One region of the Kyrpidia spormannii genome, then DNA from elsewhere that is predicted to be linked to it. Evidence: riboswitches for the same ligand, from Rfam matches in the RefSeq annotation. Region 1 holds a riboswitch; each other region holds the start of a gene.
What was found. Region 1 has a riboswitch for S-adenosylmethionine ahead of CVV65_RS06530 (methionine ABC transporter ATP-binding protein). Riboswitches for the same ligand answer to the same signal wherever they lie in the genome.

Region 1 (4,829 bases):
CCTCCTGGGTACTATGCCCTCTGCTGACTCCTGCCGGTTCAACCGAACCTCTCGATCCGGGTTGCCAGTCCCCTGGCGTATCCGGCAGGCCTCCCCGGGTAAGAGCGTTGACCTTCCCCCCGCGCCCGCCTCATATACTCCGCCGCCCTTTGGCAGCCTTTGGATTTCGCTGTGTCTTGCCAGCTCATCCGAACGGCGTAGCCTCGTATGAGGTTCTTGTTCATCGGGCCGTGGGTTTGCCTCCAGCTTCCTTCGGATCCCACCTCACGATGGACACCCTTGCCTTTGGCTAGCAGACTCGTGCTGCCTCGCCTGCAGTGGACTTTCACCACCCAGTCAACGCCCATGCCGGGCGCACGAGTAGCGGGGGCAGACTCAAAACGTCCGCCCCCGCGCCCTCGTGGGATTAGCGAACCACCAACACCGAATGTTTGGCCCGATTTAACACACCGTGGCTCACACTGCCAAGAAGAACCCGGTCAATAGCACCCCGGCCGTGGGTCCCCACCACAATGAGATCGACGTTCTCCTCGTCCGCAACATCACAAATCGCCGTAGCCGGATGTCCCACCAGATGCTTGAAGCGCACCCGATCCTTGTAGTCTTTAAAAGTGTTCATCACGGTCTCTTCAATCTGCTTCGCCCAGGACTCCTCGTACTGGGACAAATTGGCCAAGAGGTCCGGAGTGGCTTCATAGTAGTAGGGCACTGTCTGGGACACGTAGAGGACCGTCACCTCTGCCTCCGTCCACTTCGACAAGATATCCGCCACCATCTGTTCCGCTTTCTTAGACGCCTCAGAACCGTCCGTGGCAAACAAAACCTTTTTCATCTCTGACACCTCGCTCGACAGATGATAGAAGTGTTCCTGATCCCGGCTGGCTGGCTCAGGATCGTGAGACACCCTTTTCATAGCCGCCCGACACACCGGCCCGTCCAAACGGCCGGCTAGCTCCTCGGCGTGCAGGAGGCGCGCCAACCGCCTCTTGATCCCGGCTCCTTCCTTCCCCTGAAGGGCCATTTCTTGGTCAACGAGAAATTCAGCCACCTGAAGGATTCGAGAAGGCAGACTCAGCATCTCGCCGGCAAGGCCTTCAGGGTACCCGGTGCCATCGATCCGCTCATGATGCTGGCCGGTCCATATCGCCGGACCCTCCAGGCCGGGTATTTGCTGCAAAAAAGCCTGGGTGTAATAGGAGTGAAGCCGCTCGCGCTCCTCCTGCACATCGCCACCAAACGTCCCTCCTGGGTTTCCCACCAGCCATCCCACATCGTGGTAATAAGCAGCAATATTGAGGGAATAGAGGTCCCGCTCCGACAGCCCCATCTCTTCCCCCAAGCTCATCGCCCAACCTGCCACCCGCTCCGCGTGATTCGGAGTCCCCCGCAAGACGCCGGCCAACCGTCCAAACATTCTCGCCAGCTTGACCGCATCTTCTGAGGACATCGGAGCGTCCCCGGCAGGCCGCTTTGACAACAACACAAAAGGAGAATACGGACCAAACGCATCTAGGACAACTTCTGGGTGCCCAAGCAGTTCTTCAAAAACTCGGACCACATCCGGATCGAAAACCTCACCAGCCCGCTGCCCGATTGCGCGAACCCGGGCCAGTCGCTCGGCCAAAGGGACATCCATCGGCGCCCGGTCCATTACCTGGGCCGCCTCGCGCGCCACCCGCACAATCCTCGCTCCCAATGAAATCTCACGACCGCGGAGCCCAAAAGGTACACCCGAACCGTCCCAGTTTTCCCAACTTTGCCCAACAAACACTTCTGTCCACGGGTCCAAGTCCAGAGACCGAACCCATTGTGCGGAGGCCACCGGTACGAAGGTTGGATCCCGCCGCTTGAAATCCCCGGACGGACTGACGAGAGCGCCGACGTCATGCAACAATCCGGCAAAATATAACGTTCGTGCCTCCCGGAGGCCCAAGCCCACCCCGAGCCCGATCTTCGCCGCGAGATACGCCACCCGCCGGGACCTTCCGACCCTTGCCCCGGACATCAAGTCAAAAATGGAGGACAGAGGGTTCAACGCATCGAACCATTTCATGTGCAACCATTCCCGTTCCCCTAGGAGGTCCACTGCAAATTATTCTTAGTAACCGTCTACAGTCTACCCCATCGGCCACCACCGAGAAAGGTTGACACCGACCAGTTTGCCCTGGTGAACCTGAGCTAACGGATGTAGTCCAAATGAACTATTTCCCCCTCCCTCTTGACGCCGCCATCGCCATTCATTACACTGAGATTCGAACTTGTCCTTATCGTATCAAAGAAATGCAGAGATTACTACAACCTCTTATCGAGAGCAGGCGGAGGGACTGGCCCGATGAAGCCCGGCAACCAACACCGCGCTTGACCATAGCGGGGTGTCAGGTGCTAAATCCTGCGAAGCCCATGGCGCTTCGGGAGATGAGAGGGCCGCTTCAGGGGCCCTTTCGCGACGCGAAAGGGATTTTTTGTGCTAGGAGATTGATCGATGATTGAACTTGACGGAGTATCCAAAGATTTTACGATCGGCGGCCGTGCGGTGCGCGTCCTGGACGGCATCGACTTAAACATTCCAAAGGGCACGATCTACGGGATCATCGGTCACAGCGGGGCGGGGAAAAGCACGTTGGTAAGGTGCATCAACCTCTTGGAACGCCCTACTTCCGGCCGGGTCACCGTAAACGGCAAGGATTTGACAAATCTGGACCCCCGGAAGCTGCAATCCGAGAGACAAAAGATCGGCATGGTGTTCCAACATTTTAATTTGCTGTCTTCTCGCACGGCGGCGGAAAACATCGAGTTCCCGCTAGAGCTGGCGGGCTGGCCAAAAGAACGTCGCCGCCGCCGGGTGGAAGAGCTTCTCCGGCTGGTGGGGTTGTGGGAGCTCCGGGATCAATACCCATCCAAACTGAGCGGCGGCCAGAAACAACGAGTGGGGATCGCCCGGGCCCTTGCCCCTCAGCCGGAAGTGCTCCTGTGCGATGAGGCCACTTCTGCCCTGGATCCCCAAACCACCGATTCGATCCTGGAACTGCTCGCCAGCATCAACCGGTCCCTGGGCCTCACAATGGTGGTCATCACCCACGAGATGCACGTCGTCACCGCGATTTGCGACCGCGTGGCCGTGCTGCACCAAGGGCGCATTGTGGAGGAAGGACGTGTGGTGGACGTGTTTCTCCGGCCGAAACATCCAGTCACCACCGAATTCGTCCGGCAAATGGGCGGTGCCGATACCGATGACCTCCCCGGGGTGCCGCAAGACGAACAGTTGTTGCGGTGTCTCTTTGTGGGAGATTCTGCTTTGCGGCCCGTTTTTTCTGAGGTGACGGAAGAAACCGGGGTACATGTGCGAATTCTTCAGGGATCTGTGGACCGGATGAAAACCATTCCCTACGGTCGGTTCATCGTGGCCCTTGTGGGGCCAGAGGAGGCGAAGCAGAGAGCCATACAAATCCTCCAGGATCGGGGGGCATGGGTGAAGGAGGTGAATTCAGGTGGATCCGGGGCTATGGGGTGAAATCGGACAAGCATCCCTCGATACGGTCTACATGATTGGACTGTCGGTATTGTTCTCGGTCCTGCTGGGTGGGCCCGTGGGGATTTTTCTCGTCGTAGCGGGACCTGGACACCTCAAACCGATGCCCGGTTTGTACCGGATCGTAGGGGCGGTGGTGAATATCGTTCGTTCGATACCATTCATCATCCTGCTCATCCTTATGATCCCGTTCACCCGGCTGCTGGTGGGCACATCCATCGGCGTCACCGCCGCCATCCCGCCCCTGGTGGCCTCGGCGGCCCCATTTTTCGCCCGGCTCGTGGAGACTTCCCTGCGGGAAGTCGACCGGGGAGTCATCGAGGCGGCCCAGGCTATGGGAGCCCGCACCGGCCAGATCATCTGGAAGGTCCTCCTTCCCGAAGCCCGGCCAGGGCTCTTGGCGGGCATCACCATTACCGCCGTGAACCTCATCGGCTACTCGGCTATGGCCGGTGCCATCGGCGGCGGAGGGCTCGGGGACCTGGCGGTCCGATACGGGTATCAGCGGTTCGACACCGGCGTCATGCTGCTGACCACCGCCCTCCTCGTCGTTTTTGTCCAGTTGCTGCAATGGGGCGGAGATCGCCTGGTCCTTCGTTTCACCCGCCGTTAGATCATAAGGTCTGTATCCAACAAAGGGGGTCTTTCACCGTGAAAAAGTTGAAAAGAGCTTTGCCGTTCCTGACCGTCGCCTTGGCCCTAGCCTTAACCGCGTGCGGATCTTCCGGAACATCGGGTTCACCCAGCGACACCGGCCAACAGGGGGGCGTGGAAAAAGTTATCAAAGTTGGAGCGACGGCCGTCCCCCACGCCGAGATTTTGGAACATGTCAAGCCGACATTGGCCAAGGAAGGGATTAAGCTAGAAGTCGTGACCTTTTCAGATTACGCCCAGCTCAACCCGCAATTGGTGGACAAACAGCTAGACGCCAATTATTTTCAACACATTCCTTATCTCGACAATTTCAACCAGCAAAAAGGAACGGACTTGCAGTGGATCGCCAAAGTCCACATTGAACCCATGGGGATTTATTCCAAGAAAATCAAATCTGTGGACGACTTGAAAAGCCAGGGGGGGACGGTGGCCATTCCCAACGACGCCACAAACGGCGGCCGGGCCTTGGCATTATTGGCTAAGGCGGGAGTCATTCAACTGAAACCAGGAGCCGGGGTCACGGCCACCGTTCGAGACATTGTACAAAAGCCGGGCAATTTAACCATCCGGGAGTTGGATGCGGCCATGCTCCCCCGGGCTTTGGACGACGTCACGGCAGCGGTCATCAACACCAACTACGCCCTAC
Region 2 (4,829 bases), 390 kb from region 1:
TCGGCCAACCCCCGTCCCCCCTCGCCATCGACTATTTTGCCGAATGTAAAAAAAGACGTCAAAAAACGTCGAAATCCGTTTTCGCCGTGGCAGTCCGGTCCGACCTTTTGGTATGATAAAAGCCGAGGTGACCACGATGCGCGTATTTTCCGGGATGCAGCCCAGCGGCACGCCCACCCTGGGCAATTACCTCGGCGCCCTGCGCCATTTTGTCGACATCCAAGATGAAGCCGAAAGTTTTTACTGCGTGGTGGACCTCCATGCCGTTACGGTCCCCCAGGAACCTGCCGCATTGCACCGGCAGACGAGACAACTCAGCGCTCTGTATCTGGCGGCGGGGATCGATCCTCGTCGGTCGGTCCTTTTCCTTCAATCCCACGTCCCCGCCCACTCCCAGTTGGGGTGGCTGATGGAGTGCCTGGTGCATTACGGTGAGCTCGGGCGCATGACCCAGTTCAAAGAGAAATCTGAGGGCAAGGAAGGCGTGAGCGCCGGCCTGTTTACATATCCTGCCCTTATGGCGGCGGACATTTTGTTGTATCAGGCCACCCATGTCCCGGTGGGGGAAGACCAAAAACAACACCTGGAGTTGACCCGGGATCTGGCCGAGCGGTTCAACAAGCGGTACGGGGATACGTTTGTCATCCCGGAGCCCATGATCCCCAAAGTGGGAAGTCGGATCATGTCCCTGGACGACCCGACGAAAAAGATGAGCAAAAGCAGCGCCAACCCCGGGAGCTACATTTCCCTGCTGGACAGCCCCGACGACATCCGGAAAAAGATCCGCCGGGCGGTGACCGACTCCGAGGCGGAGGTGCGCTTCGATCCCCAGCGGAAACCGGCCGTAAGCAACTTGCTCACCATTTATTCATCATGCACGGACAAAACGATCCCCGAACTGGAGAAACAGTATTCCGGGGTGGGATATGGACCTTTTAAGCAAGATCTGGCCGAAGCGGTGGTGGCCCGGCTGGAGCCGCTGCAAGAGCGGTATAGAGAGCTGGTCGACAGTGAGGAGCTGGACCGCATTCTCGCCGAGGGGGCGGCCAAAGCCAAGGCTGTGGCGGAACCGAATCTGCACCTGGTCTTCGAACGGATGGGATTTCTGTTGCCCCGTTGAAAACTGGGAACCCGCTCGGGGTTGCAGGGCCGTCGGGCGGGATGGAGCGGAGCGTCGAGCCCTTCCGCACCGCTCCATCCGGGCTGGTGCCCTTTAAATCGCAGCCCGGCGAAAATCGGTGTCGATATCCAGGATCTCGTACACCGCCCGCAGGTCCCCGATGGGAAAGAGATGGGCGCCGGCCGCGAACTCCCTCAGTCCCCCGTACAACTCCCGGCAGAGGGCGATCCCCGCAGCCCGGCCGCCTTCTTCCACTTTCTGAATCACGTCTTCCCCCACCCGCACCCCGGGTACCTTCTCGTTAAAATAGCGGGCTTGGCGGGCGGACTTGAGCGGCAGAAGTCCGAACAGGATGTGGACCGGCAGGTGGCGGGTGCGCTCCCAGAAACGCAAGGCCGTCTCGATATCGAACACCGGCTGGGTCTGGACGAAGCGAACCCCGGCTTCCACCTTGGCCGCCAATTTGGCCACTTCGGCGTCCAAATCTTCCGCCCCGGGATTGGCCACCCCGCCGATCAAGAACCGGGTCGGGCCGCTCAGTTCGTGGCCGGTCAAGTCGTAGCCTTGGTTCAGTCGTTCAGCCAGCCGGGCCAAACCGATGGAATCGGTCTCAAACACCCCTTTAACCTCGGGATGATCCCCCCGGCTGGGAGAATCCCCGGTCAAGGTGAGGATGTTCCTCACCCCCAGGGCCGCCGCACCCAACAATTCGCTCTGAAGGCCGAGCAGGTTGCGGTCCCGACAGGTCAGGTGAAAAATCGCTTCAAGGCCCAGATCCTCCTGGACGATGTGAGCCAGGGCGATGGGGCTCATCCGCAGGGTGGCCATGGGACTGTCCGCGATATTCACCGCATCCACCTTGCCCCGGAGGAATTTGGCCGCTTCCATGGTGGGCAAGGGATCCGCCCCCTTGGGCGGCTCCAACTCCACCGTGGTCACAAACTTGCCGAGGGCTAACTTTTCCCGTAAACCGTGCACATTGTACATCCCCAGATCCCCCCACTCCGCGCGTCTTCCTCGCCTCCATCCCCTAAACCCACCAAAAAACCCCTTTCCGGTGGAAAGAGGTCGGACTATTGTCCCCCTCTCTCATCTTCCGGGGTCTCCCCGCAGGAATTGGCACCGTGCCGGTGTTCCGACCGGTTGCCGCGGCATCATCGGGCCCGTCCCTCCGCCAACTCTGGATAAGAGTAAGGATCCATCGCGAGTATTCGGTTTACAATTACCTTCACCTTACGTGAATTTCTCAGCCGTGTCAAGGGGCCGCATTTGGCACATCCGCGGGAGTTCCATTCGGCATTTCCAAGAACTCGGCGTGGTCTGAAGGGTTTTGGTGGTTTACCCACACCCTTTTCTTATGTTAGCCTAACCGTGTCGAGCTAACCAAGCCATCATATCTCCCCTGTTCCGCATTTTACCTATGCGATACGACATTGGAGAGAGTGAAGGCGAGTCTGTCAGAAAGAGGTAGCAGAAATGAGGCGTTCAAAAATCCTCCACCTCAGCATTGTTTTTCTTTTGTCATCCACCTTTCTTGTGGCCTGTGGTTCCTCTTCCTCCTATCAGGGCGATATCCTGGAAACTACAGCCTCTGCTGAAGTATTGCCGACCTTTTTAAACAACCAGCAGGAAGCGGTCCGCCAAATCTATGCAGCCGCCGGCAAATCCACCGAACTGTTGCAATGGATCCCATGCTATTGCGGATGTGGGGAAAGCGCGGGGCATAAAAGCAACAGGGACTGCTTCATCCGCGCTGTTAATCCGGACGGGTCGGTGGTTTGGAATAGCCACGGCGCCGGCTGCGGCGTCTGTTTGGAAATCGCAGCTCAGTCCATAGGGCTGTGGAGAGATGGCAAAAGGGCGAAGGACATTCGGGCTTTTATTGAGGAGAAGTACAAAGAAGGGTACGCTCTGCCGACTCCAACCCCTCAGCCTTCCTAATCCTTCGGGCGACCGGCCCTTCTCCCCAGAAGGCGCCAGGATACCCAAAGAGTGTGACGATAAGGAGGGACTTTGGTGAACCCGGCGTATTTCATTGCCCATGGAGCCCCCACTTTGGCCATTGAAAACAACCCATACACACAGCTTCTGCAAAGCGTTGCTTCCCGTTTTCCAAAACCCAAGGCGGTGCTCCTATTCACCGCCCACTGGGAATCTCCCGTGCAGCTCATTGGCGCCCCCGAGCAATTCGGGATGATCTACGATTTTTTCGGATTTCCCGATGACCTTTATCGGATTGTCTACCCCGCCCAAGGAGCGCCGGAAGTGGCCGAAGAAGCTCGAACCCTTCTTGACGAGGCTGGTATTCCCGCCAAAATCGATCGAGGCCGCGGGCTCGATCACGGCGCCTGGGTGGTGCTTCGCCTCCTGTTCCCCCATGCGGACGTGCCCGTGGCGACCCTGTCCGTCAATCCCGCCCTACCCCCGGAAAAGCAGTACGCCATCGGTCGGGCCCTCGCTCCCCTTCGTCGGGACGCGCTGATCCTAGGCAGCGGTGGGACGGTGCACAATCTGTGGTCTCTCGATTGGAGCCGAGAACAAGACGGACTTCCGGCAGACTGGGCGCAGAGCTTTGACGACTGGCTACGAGATCGGATCGAGAATTGGGACACCCGAGCACTTTTTCGCTATAAGTCCGAGGCCCCTTATGCCCACATGGCCGTTCCGCGAAACGAACATTTTGTTCCTCTCCTGATCGCCATGGGTTCGGCCGACGGGGACCGCGCGGCCCGGCGATTATGCCAGTATTACCAATATGGGTCCTTGAGCCTCAGTTGTTGGGAGTTCGGCACCAGCGGAATGTGAGGGACGAAAAAAGACGAGAAGGGTGGTGAAATCTACTCACCACCCCGTCACCGATCGTCTCCCATCCCCCTTTGGAGCGCCTCGGTGTCCTTCTTTCGACAGCTTCGTTAAATGCGATCCAAATCAAGCCGTGGGTGTCGCGCGAGTTCCGGAAGATCCCCCTTGGGAGAACTCACCGCCGTGGGGCAGTTGTTCCGGATACCCCGATGCGCCGTGTTCACTGACATCCAGGCCGATGATCTCCTCTTCCCGGCTGATCCGCAGACCAACGGTGGCCTTGATCGCATAGAGAATGATGAACGACACCACGAACACATACACCCCGGCCGCCAGTACCCCGGCCGCCTGCACGCCAAGCTGGTGCAGCCCGCCGCCGTAGAACAGGCCCGGCGCGCCGACGCCCACAGATTTCACCAAATCCGGAGATGCAAAAAACCCCGTGGACAAAGTCCCCCAGATCCCGGCCACACCGTGAACCGAAAAGGCTCCCACCGGATCGTCCACCCGGGCTACCCTCTCAAAAAACTGCACCGAGAGGACCATGACCACCCCGGCCACCGCCCCGATGACCACTGCCGCCCAGGGCTCCACAAACGCGCAACTCGCCGTGATGGCCACCAAAGCAGCTAGGACCCCGTTGAGCATCATTGGAATGTCCGGCTTACCGAGAACGGCCCACGCGGTCAACAACGCCGCCACGCCCCCGGCTGCCGCCGCCAGATTGGTCGTCATAGCGATATACGCAAAAGAAACGTTCAATGCCGACAAGGTGCTGCCGGGGTTGAACCCGAACCAGCCGAACCACAGGATGATGACGCCGAGGACGGAGTATACGGTATTGTGCCCGGGCAGGGAATGAACGCTGCCATCCTTGCCGTATTTGCCGATGCGCGGACCGAGCAGC
Region 3 (4,829 bases), 750 kb from region 1:
ACACTTCCTTTCCCGTGCAGTCCTACTTGATATCGGTGGATCGGGCAGTGGATGACCGGTTGACTGTTGTCGCCGACCTGACCCTTCGGCCACAGAACCTGGGGCCAGGACAAACCGTGACCTTCACCCTCAATCGTTTATTTCAGATCGACCGCGTGACGGTTGACGGCCAAGAGGTCGCCGTGAGCCGGGATGTTGATCATTTCAGCCTGCCGCGTGCCGCCTTCGGCCAGGGACCGGGGCCGGTGACGGTGCGGGTGCGCTACAGCGGCAAAGTCTATGATTGGCTCACCTCGCCAGGGGAGCGGTTTGCGGCGTTCGTACGGGGGAACGACGTCTATCTGCCTTACACCCAAGGGTGGTATCCGCTCCCGGGGAAGGAGACGCTGAAAATCCGGGAACCGAGCTATATCCAACTCGGTTCCCCCAACGATCTGGAGTTGCAGCCCGCAGACTTCCGGGTGGTGCTTCGGGGCTTTGAGGCGCCGGTATTCGCCAACGTAGCTGGGCACCCAGGGCCCGGAGGAGAGATGGTTTTTTCGGGCGGCCACCTGGACGGTGTGTCATTGTTTGGTGGCACGATTATTCAGGTTGAGGCGGCCCAAGGCGGGACATCAGTCATCTGTAGCCCTTCGAACAGCGTGGAGGCGCGGCGCTTTGCGGCGGAGCTGGACCGGGCGAGAAGCTACGTGCAGCCCTGGCTGAACCCGCCGACAGACCGGGTGCGCAGGGTGGTCTATCTTCCGGTCCCACCTTTGGGCGCGGTGGGGGATCTTCCTCTGTGGCCCGCAGTGCTGAGCGGGGACAGTTTTCTTACCGGAGAAACCCATTATCACAACCTTGACGAATACCGGTTGGCGGAGGTGGTGTCGGCCTGGCTATACGGAATTCCGGACGTCCAGCATGGATTCTGGAGCGATCCGGCGGGGGAAGGGCCCGGGCGGGATTCCGTGACCCGGGACATTGGCCGGGCGTTGGTGTACGTCGTTTTACGAGAGGGGGTTGGGTTGCCCTCGGGGAAGTCGCTTGCCGCTGTGGGGGGGTTGAACGATGTCGTGCGGCAGCCCATCGATCAGGCCCTGGCTGCCGGGCAGAGCGAGAAGGTGCGCCAAGTGTTGAAGGGGTTCTATGACCGGGTGTTCCGGGGGGCGACTGCTCCTAACGCGAATCTGCCTGCGATTTCCGTGCAGCAATGGCAGGAAGCCTGGAGGGGAACGCCATGACTCTGTGGCTGCGGGAATGGCGGTCCCTGCGATCGGCCATGGCGGCGGCGATCGCGGGGTATGTGATGTTGGTGCTTCTGTCCTTGATCGTGGCGGACAGGCCGAGGAACGTATTCTACTATAATGAAATGGGATCCGTGCTCCTGGCGATCATGGCAAGTGGGACATTGTTCCAACGGGAACTGTCCGGCAGCCAAATGGAATTGTTCGCCGCCTATCCGGCCTCTTTGGCGGGGATGGTAGTGAGGAAGGGGGTTTGGGCCCTCGGAGTGGTCCTCGTGTTTCATCCCATGTGGACCCTTGTGTACCTTTGGAAATTCCAGGGGATGATTACATACGTATCCATTCCTTGGGCGGGAGTCGGGCCGGGGGCGCCGGTGTCGGAGATTGATCTGCTGGCCGTGGCTGTGCCGGGGTATCTGGCGGCCATTGGGATCACTATCGCGGTGATGGTGGCCGCCAAGCGGGTGCACATTGGGCTTCTGGCTGGTTTCGGTTTCTGGCTGTGGCAAAGCCTTCAAGGGCCCGGCCTAGGAAGCGTGAGTTTGTTCACGCCGTATCTGCCGCAAAATACTTCACTTTTGGCGAATCGGTTGGTTTGGGCGGGGATCGGGATGGTTTGCGTCGTTGTTGCGGCCGGCCTGGCGGAACGAAGAGAGCGGTGGATCGGCGTCGACTCGCCCGAATAGGTCCTTGGAAGGGGCGGCCCCTAGGCCGCTTCCGCGCGGGAAGAGTGTCGGCATGCCCCCTATGGGCGCCTTCTTCCAAGGAGGACCAGCGTTAGCACGTCACCTTGCGCGCACTTTCCTCCACCTGGGCGCTGGCCGCAAGCGCGAGGGCCTGGTCCAAATCCTGGATCAGGTCATCAATGTGTTCAAGGCCTACAGACAGCCTCAGAAGAGAGTCCGTGACGCCGAGGCGCTGTCGTACATCTGGGGGAACGTCGGCATGGGTCTGGACCGCCGGGTAGGTGATCAGCGATTCGGTGCCGCCGAGGCTTTCTGCAAAGGTGATCACCCGCAGGTGCGCGAGGATCGGGGGCACCCACCTGTTGTTCGCCACTTCAAAGGCAATCATCCCACCCCACCCGCTGGCCTGTGCCCGATGCACGGCGTGGCCGGGATGGTCCGGGAGTCCGGGGTAATACACCCGGGATACCCGGGGATGTGCCTTCAGCCACTCGGCCAGGGCTCGGGCATTGCTTTCATGCCGGTCCATGCGCACGTGGAGAGTTTTTACCCCCCGCAACAGCAGCCAAGCGTCCTGAGGACCTAACACCGCGCCAATGGAATTTTGAATAAAAGCCAGGGAATCCGCCAACGCCTCTGACTTTACGACTACTGTGCCGGCCAAGACATCGTTGTGTCCGCCGAGATACTTGGTGGCCGACTCGACCACGATGTCCGCCCCCAGTTCCAGGGGCCGTTGCAGGTACGGAGTCATAAAGGTGTTGTCGACAATGAGCCAGGCTCCGCGTTCGTGGGCAAGCCGTGCCAATCCCCGAAGGTCGGCGATTTTGAGGGTGGGATTGGTCGGCGTTTCCACGAACAGCGCCCGGGTATGGGGGCGGATTTGCTTGGCCACGGCCCGCAGGTCGGAGGTGTTTACATAGGTGGTTTCCAGACCCAGTGGGCGAAAGAGCCGTTCGAATAAACGGTAGGTGCCGCCGTATAGATCGTCCGAGAGCACGAGATGATCTCCTGGGCGAAACAGGCGGCCGATGGCGTCGATGGCCGCCATGCCGGAAGCGAAGGCAAACCCCCGGCATCCCCCGTGCAAGGCGGCGATCGTTTCCTCCAAGGCCAGGCGGGTCGGATTCGAGGTTCGGGTATAGTCGAAACCGGTCGAAGAACCGAGGCCGGGATGAGCGTACGTGGTGGCGTGGTGGATGGGTAAAGAAATCGCTCCGGTGATGGGATCTCGGCGGGTTCCCGCCTGGGAACATCGCGTGTCAATGCGCATGCCTAACCCTCCTGCAATTCCGGTGGAAACCCGTTCCAGAATGGCAAAACCCACTCCTGAGGGGAGTGGGTTGTCAACAAAAGCCGATCCTCCGGCACTCCTCTCATCTCTCAGGTCGCTCACGCGGCCTGCAGGAATTGGCACCTCTCCGGACATTCCGGTGGTTGCCGGGCTTCATCGGGCCAGTCCCTCCGCCACTCTGGATAAGAGTTCACCGATTCGATTGTTGAGTACACCATATCATGGAACGATCTTTTTGTCGAGAGCGTTCAGCGCCGCAGGGCGGAGTTGTCATATTCAAAAATCGCCAGGCGGTTCAACAAGTCCTGCAAAGGATCGGCCGCAGGCCGCAGGGGTGACGCGTTCGGCCGGGAGGCTTCCCGGGCGGCGATGGTCGTCAGGGTGCCGGGCGGCTGATTCGTTTCAGAAGGTCCTGCCGGAGCGGGCAGGTGCAGGATATCTACCAGAATCGGTTGGAGGCGGTTCCAGCGGACGTAGCCGTTGTGGTCGGCGCTGACCTGAATGGTGGTCCCGCCGAAGGGATATTGTTGGGCCGGGGCGGGCACGGCGCCGTCATTGGCGGGATATCCCAAAGCCGACAGGGCGGCATAGCCCGCCCGGAGAAAAGGGCTGCTGATCGTATCGGCTGACGGGATGCTCCCTACCACAGACACCACCCGGAGAGCGCGAAGGGTGGGGTTCTCGCTATGTAAAGCGGTCACTTCCTGCCGCACCTTGGCCGGAGTAAGGCTGCGGTCCGCCGCCGCGCCGAATAACGTTGCGGGAATCGGCGAATCCGGGGGCAACTGGACCACGCGGTTCAAAAGGTTTGCCAGAGGGCTCCCGCCCCAGGGGGTGCCGAGGCTGATCAGAGCCGCGGCGTCCAGCGGCCGGTAGTCGCCCAGGGCCACGTACGCATCAAGGCCCCCCATGCTGTGGCCGATGAGGACCAAGCGGCCATCGATGCCCGGGACTTGCTGGCGAAGAACGCTGAGTTGGCCCGCCAACAGATGGCCATTGGCAATAAAATCCGCATCAGGGTCCAACTTCACCGTGGCCACGTTATAACCCGCCGCATAGGCTTCACGGTATACGTCTGTAAATACCGACGCATCTTCATAAATCCCGTTGATAAACAGGAGAAATGGACGATTCTCATCGTGGATGTGGTAAAATACGGTGCCGATGGGATTCCGGCGGACCGCGTCCACCGTGAATTGATCGGGACTTACATCGATCAAGCGAATGTGGTGTGTGATCTTTGGTGTCAAAGAGCCGACCTCGCCCCCGACGGTAATCGGGACGCCGGGGTTCTCAGCGGCCAAGGGCTCCCCATTGGTGATCGCCGGATGGGTATAGGAATAAGCGAACGCTTGGCTCATCCCCATGGCGGCAAAAGCGACGGTCACGCTCAGGATCTGGCGAAGCTGTTTACGGGTGTCCAACTCTTCGTCACTCCCTCGATCCGGAAGAATTCCGCGTTGTTGTGTCTCCGGAGAGCTTCGGCACAGCCGTGCGCGGAGATTCAGTGAACCGCCGGATCATGGGTTCCGGAGCATCTGCGCGAAGCCGAAGAGGGCATGGTCGATCGGCTGTTCATCGCTCGTGTCATGTCCATCCTATCACAGACCCCGGTGCTCATGA
Region 4 (4,829 bases), 370 kb from region 1:
CCGGGAAAGGGGATTTCGCCGAAGCGTCGGCGGCGGCCCTCAAGGCGCCGGCGCTGGGCCCGGATCGAAAAGGTCCGGGACTGTCACAAGGGGTTCCCTTGTGGAGTGCTACTGCGTGGGAGAGAGGTTGCGATTCCGTGTGAGTATGAACAGCGGTAGATCGGGCCTGTCTACGGCTGTTTTTTTGTGTCTGTTCCGCCGCCGGCCGCCGGCGGGGCCGGCGCACGCGGCGAGGAGGAGAGAAATGTGGCGCGAATCGTGATGAAGTTCGGGGGCAGTTCCGTGGCGACGGCGGAGCGCATGGTAAAGGTGGCGCAAAGGGTTGCGAAAACCAGGGCCGAAGGTCATCAGGTGGCGGTGGTGGTCTCGGCGATGGGCGATACCACCGATGATCTCATCGCCCTGGCCAAGCAGGTGAATGAGCGGCCGCCAGCCCGGGAGTTGGACATGCTCCTGAGCACCGGGGAGCAGGTGTCCATCGCCGTGTTGACCATGGCTCTCCAAGGGCTCGGCGTACCGGCGACGTCTTTGACCGGAGGCCAGGCCGGGTTCCGGGTAGAGCAGGTATTCGGGAAGGCTCGGATCTTGGAGGTGAGGCCCGATCGTGTCGACGCCCTGCTTCGCGACGGCCATGTTGCTGTGGTGGCAGGTTTTCAGGGCGTGACCGACGATGGGGAGATCGCCACCTTGGGCCGGGGCGGCTCGGACACCACCGCCGTGGCCCTGGCGGCCGCTTTGAAGGCGGATGTCTGTGAGATCTACACGGACGTGGACGGCGTGTACACGACAGATCCCCGTATTGTCAAGGAAGCCGCCAAGATCCCGGAAATCTCCTATGACGAGATGCTGGAGTTGGCGAACCTCGGCGCGGTGGTGCTGCACCCCCGGGCAGTGGAATATGCCAAATTGTATCGGGTGCCTTTGGTGGTGCGCTCCAGTTTTCATGACGGACCCGGGACATGGGTGAAGGAGGATGCGAACGTGGAACAAGGACAGGTGGTCCGGGGCATTGCTCATGATCTCAACGTCGCCAAGGTGTCGCTGGTGGGGGTCCCCAATCGGCGGGATAGTCTAGGTAGAGTTTTTCACGCCCTGGCGGAGGAAAACGTGAACGTGGACATTATCGTTCAGAGCATCGTGCATAATGATGTCCATGATATTTCTTTTACTGTCTGTCGGGACGACCTTCCTGTGACCCTTCGGGTATTGGAAGATCTGCGGGTGGAGCTGGGAGCTGGAGAGATTGTGGCGGAAGAAGAATTGGCAAAGATCTCCATCGTCGGCGCAGGCATGATTAGCAACCCCGGCGTGGCGGCCCGGATGTTCGACGCGCTGATTGAAGCGGGGCTGTCCATCCGGATGGTCAGCACCTCGGAGATCAAAGTGTCTTGTGTCGTCGACGCCAGGGATGTCAAACGAGCGGTACAAGTGTTGCACCAGGCCTTCGAATTGTCCGCCTCAGCTGAAGAGAAGGTCAATCCGGTCAAAGCATAAGTCGATGCGGCCCTCGTTAGCGAGGGCCGCTCCAGGTGATTTGCTCCACGCGCTCGATGGTCAAAAACCCCTGAAAGGACAGGTGGTCTAAGGTGTTCAGATAGCGCCGGATCACCGATTCCTCATCCACGAATTCAACAATGAGCGGCAAAGCCGATTCGGTTTCAAAATAACGCCAGCTCCTCTGCACGCCGCTACGGCCGAATCCTTCCAAGGCACGGTATAGCGTCGCGCCTGCCAGGCCTGTGGAACGGGCCAACTCCATCAATACCCGGGCCGTCGGACGACCGTGAATCCGGTCGCGTTCCGTGCAGTAGATCCGAAGCCGGAGGCGGGATTCGGCATCCCACATGGCGGGTCCCTCCAGCTGCCCCGCGGGGCGCAGATGTCGATGGTAATGTATGTCGGCCAAGGCTGGACATTGACGGCTGGCGCCCAGGGCTGTCAGCGGATCGCTTGGTTACGGGAGATTTTCTCCGGTGCTTCTCCGCCAGGTTGACAGGCGATTTTGACCCGTGGTACACTCAACCTCAAAGCTTACAAACAACAATTGAATCGTTCGGAGAACTCTTATCGAGAGTGGTGGAGGGACTGGCCCGATGAAACCCGGCAACCACCGCCAGAAGGCGGAGAGGTGCCAATTCCTGCAGGACCTGGGTGGATCCTGAGAGATAAGAGGTGGACACTGCCCTTGCAAGCCCCCTCTTCTCGCAGAGGGGGCTTTTCAGTTGTGGCGTGTCAGGAAGGGAGTGAGGGCGATGGGTCATGCCTTCGGGGTCAAAGGTGTGGTAAAAGTCGGACCCGTAACCCTGGACAGCGGGCGGGTCCTGGACGAGGTGGACATCGCCTACGAAGCTTATGGAGACCCGGAGAACGCCCGGGATCGAACGATCCTGGTGTGTCACGCTCTGACCGGAGACGCGCACGCCGGGAATTTGGACGGGCAGCCCGGATGGTGGGACGGGCTGATCGGTCCGGGACGAGTCCTGGACACGAATCGTTTTTATATCGTCTGTTCGAATGTGCTCGGGGGGTGTGCGGGGTCGACGGGGCCGGCGTCCCCGGGTCCGGATGGGCGCCCGTGGGGGCTGCGATTCCCTCCCATTACCATCCGGGACATGGTGGAAGCCCAGAGGTTGTGGCTGGAGAAGCTTGGCATCACTCATCTCTACGCGGTGATCGGGGGTTCCATGGGCGGGATGCAGGCCTTGGAATGGGCGGTGACCTACCCCGACCGGGTTGAGCGGTGTATTCCCATCGCCACCAGTGCTCGACTGTCTGCCATGGCGATTGCGTACAACGACGTCATGCGCTTGGCGATCATGAATGACCCGGCGTGGAACGGCGGGGATTACTATAATGGGGAAAAACCTGCGGCGGGTTTGGCCCTCGCCCGGATGGTGGGCATGATCACCTATCGCGGGCCCCAGTTGTATAACGCCCGGTTTGGCCGGAGCGTGGTAGGGCGGGAAGAAGAGGACGGACCGGTGGATTTTGAGGCGAGATTTCAAGTGGAAAGTTATCTTCGATACCAAGGTGAAAAACTGGTGCGGCGGTTTGACGCCAATTCGTACCTGTACTTGATCAAGGCTATGGACTTACATGATATCGGCCGGGGCCGGGGCGGGGTGGCCGCCGCCTATGCCCGGACGGAGGCGGAATTTCTCTGCATCGGGATCGATTCGGATATGTTGTATCCCGCTGCGGAACAGATCGAAATCGCCGAAGGACTTGCGGCGACCGGTAAAAGGGTGGAGTATCGCGAGATTCGCTCGGTGTACGGTCACGACGCATTTTTAGTGGAATTTCAACAGATGTCTGCGGCCCTCAGCGAGTTCCTGAACCCGGCGGCACGATCGGTATATGCCCCGGAGGGGTGACCCAGGTGCACGTCCCGACCGGGCGCCTCCGTCCCCATCCGGGGGCTTCCGTTTCTGTACAACGTCTCGTGCTGGGGTGTTGTATCTGCAACACAATATGAAATACGTGAATTCCCTGACCTGTATCCACACATGATCTCCTCCTGTTCGCCTTCGTGGACGGCCTCGTTTCCTTGACATGCCCACCGGGAAACTTTAAAATTTCTTTGTACGTTGAGCCGCGGCGACGACGTTTCGGGCATGCTATCGATATGGGTTCGGGGTGAGCGGGCAATCACCTAGGATTGCCTTCCTTTTATGCTGTTTTGAGGCCAACAGAAGGAGGAACGATTTGCGGTGTCACAGGACAAGAGGGAGTTTATTTTTCGGAGGCTACATACCTTGGCGGGTGTGGTGCCGGTGGGTCTCTTCCTGATTGAGCATTTGTTCACAAATGCCAGCGCCATTAACGGCCCCCAGGCGTTTAACGACGCTGTCGCCTTTATTCAGAATCTCCCGTTTCTGACGTTGATTGAGTTTGTCTTCATTTTTATCCCCCTCTTGTACCACGGGGTGTACGGATTGTATGTGGCCTTTACCTCCGGGTACAACGTGGGACGCTACGGCTGGTTTCGGAATTGGATGTTCGTCCTCCAGCGCGTAACCGGAGTGATCACCTTCATTTTTATTGTTTTCCACCTCTGGACAACGCGGTTCAGCGGGAATGCCCCCAGCTTTGACCTCGTCCATCGCATTGTCGCCAATCCAGTGGCCTTCTGGTTCATGGTGATCGGTGTGGTCGCCGCGGTATTTCACCTCAGTAATGGCTTGTGGTCGTTTTGCATTCACTGGGGCATCACGGTGGGGCCGCGTTCCCAACGGGTTTTCGCTTACGTGTTCGGAGTCTTTTTCCTCGTTTTGAGCTATGTCGGCATCAGCGCACTAGTCGCATTCACCCACGGGGCGGCGTGAGGAGGAATCGGGCATGGGTCAGCAGAAAGTGATCGTCGTCGGCGGCGGCTTGGCCGGTCTTATGACCACGATTAAAGTGGCGGAAGCGGGCGTGCCGGTGGACTTGTTTTCCCTGGTCCCCGTCAAGCGTTCCCATTCGGTGTGCGCCCAGGGAGGCATCAACGGGGCGGTGAACACCAAAGGCGAGGGCGACTCCCCCTGGGAACATTTTGACGACACGGTTTATGGAGGCGATTTTCTCGCCAATCAGCCTCCGGTCTTGAAGATGTGCGAGGCGGCCCCCGGGATTATTTACCTCATGGACCGGATGGGGGTCATGTTCAATCGAACACCGGAAGGGTTGCTCGACTTCCGGCGGTTTGGCGGAACGAAACATCACCGCACGGCTTTTGCGGGAGCCACCACGGGCCAGCAACTGCTTTACGCTTTGGACGAACAGGTGCGGCGCTTCGAAGCGGCGGGCTTGGTGCAGAAGTATGAGGGCTGGGAATTTCTCCAGGCGGT

Region 2: it holds a riboswitch for S-adenosylmethionine, as region 1 does, so the genes downstream of both, CVV65_RS04560 (methylenetetrahydrofolate reductase) here and CVV65_RS06530 (methionine ABC transporter ATP-binding protein) in region 1, are expected to answer to the same signal.
Region 3: it holds a riboswitch for S-adenosylmethionine, as region 1 does, so the genes downstream of both, CVV65_RS02865 (trans-sulfuration enzyme family protein) here and CVV65_RS06530 (methionine ABC transporter ATP-binding protein) in region 1, are expected to answer to the same signal.
Region 4: it holds a riboswitch for S-adenosylmethionine, as region 1 does, so the genes downstream of both, metX (homoserine O-acetyltransferase MetX) here and CVV65_RS06530 (methionine ABC transporter ATP-binding protein) in region 1, are expected to answer to the same signal.

What each region holds. Positions count from the first base shown of each region.
Region 1 is NZ_CP024955.1:1,309,369-1,314,197, reverse strand. It holds gene CVV65_RS06535 (universal stress protein) at 407-2,053, opposite strand; SAM riboswitch class I at 2,300-2,422, shown strand; gene CVV65_RS06530 (methionine ABC transporter ATP-binding protein) at 2,483-3,511, shown strand; gene CVV65_RS06525 (methionine ABC transporter permease) at 3,489-4,142, shown strand; gene CVV65_RS06520 (MetQ/NlpA family ABC transporter substrate-binding protein) at 4,181-4,829, shown strand, end outside.
Region 2 is NZ_CP024955.1:919,286-924,114, reverse strand. It holds gene CVV65_RS04570 (radical SAM protein) at 1-8, opposite strand, end outside; gene trpS (tryptophan--tRNA ligase) at 137-1,120, shown strand; gene CVV65_RS04560 (methylenetetrahydrofolate reductase) at 1,214-2,107, opposite strand; SAM riboswitch class I at 2,207-2,311, opposite strand; gene CVV65_RS04555 (PCYCGC motif-containing (lipo)protein) at 2,597-3,061, shown strand; gene CVV65_RS04550 (DODA-type extradiol aromatic ring-opening family dioxygenase) at 3,137-3,925, shown strand; gene CVV65_RS04545 (ammonium transporter) at 4,049-4,829, opposite strand, start outside.
Region 3 is NZ_CP024955.1:563,721-568,549, forward strand. It holds gene CVV65_RS02855 (hypothetical protein) at 1-1,223, shown strand, start outside; gene CVV65_RS02860 (hypothetical protein) at 1,220-1,912, shown strand; gene CVV65_RS02865 (trans-sulfuration enzyme family protein) at 2,004-3,185, opposite strand; SAM riboswitch class I at 3,286-3,395, opposite strand; gene CVV65_RS02870 (lipase family alpha/beta hydrolase) at 3,455-4,630, opposite strand.
Region 4 is NZ_CP024955.1:934,752-939,580, forward strand. It holds lysine riboswitch at 1-119, shown strand, start outside; gene CVV65_RS04610 (aspartate kinase) at 247-1,494, shown strand; gene CVV65_RS04615 (DUF190 domain-containing protein) at 1,511-1,846, opposite strand; SAM riboswitch class I at 2,062-2,172, shown strand; gene metX (homoserine O-acetyltransferase MetX) at 2,223-3,374, shown strand; gene CVV65_RS04625 (succinate dehydrogenase cytochrome b558 subunit) at 3,711-4,325, shown strand; gene sdhA (succinate dehydrogenase flavoprotein subunit) at 4,339-4,829, shown strand, end outside.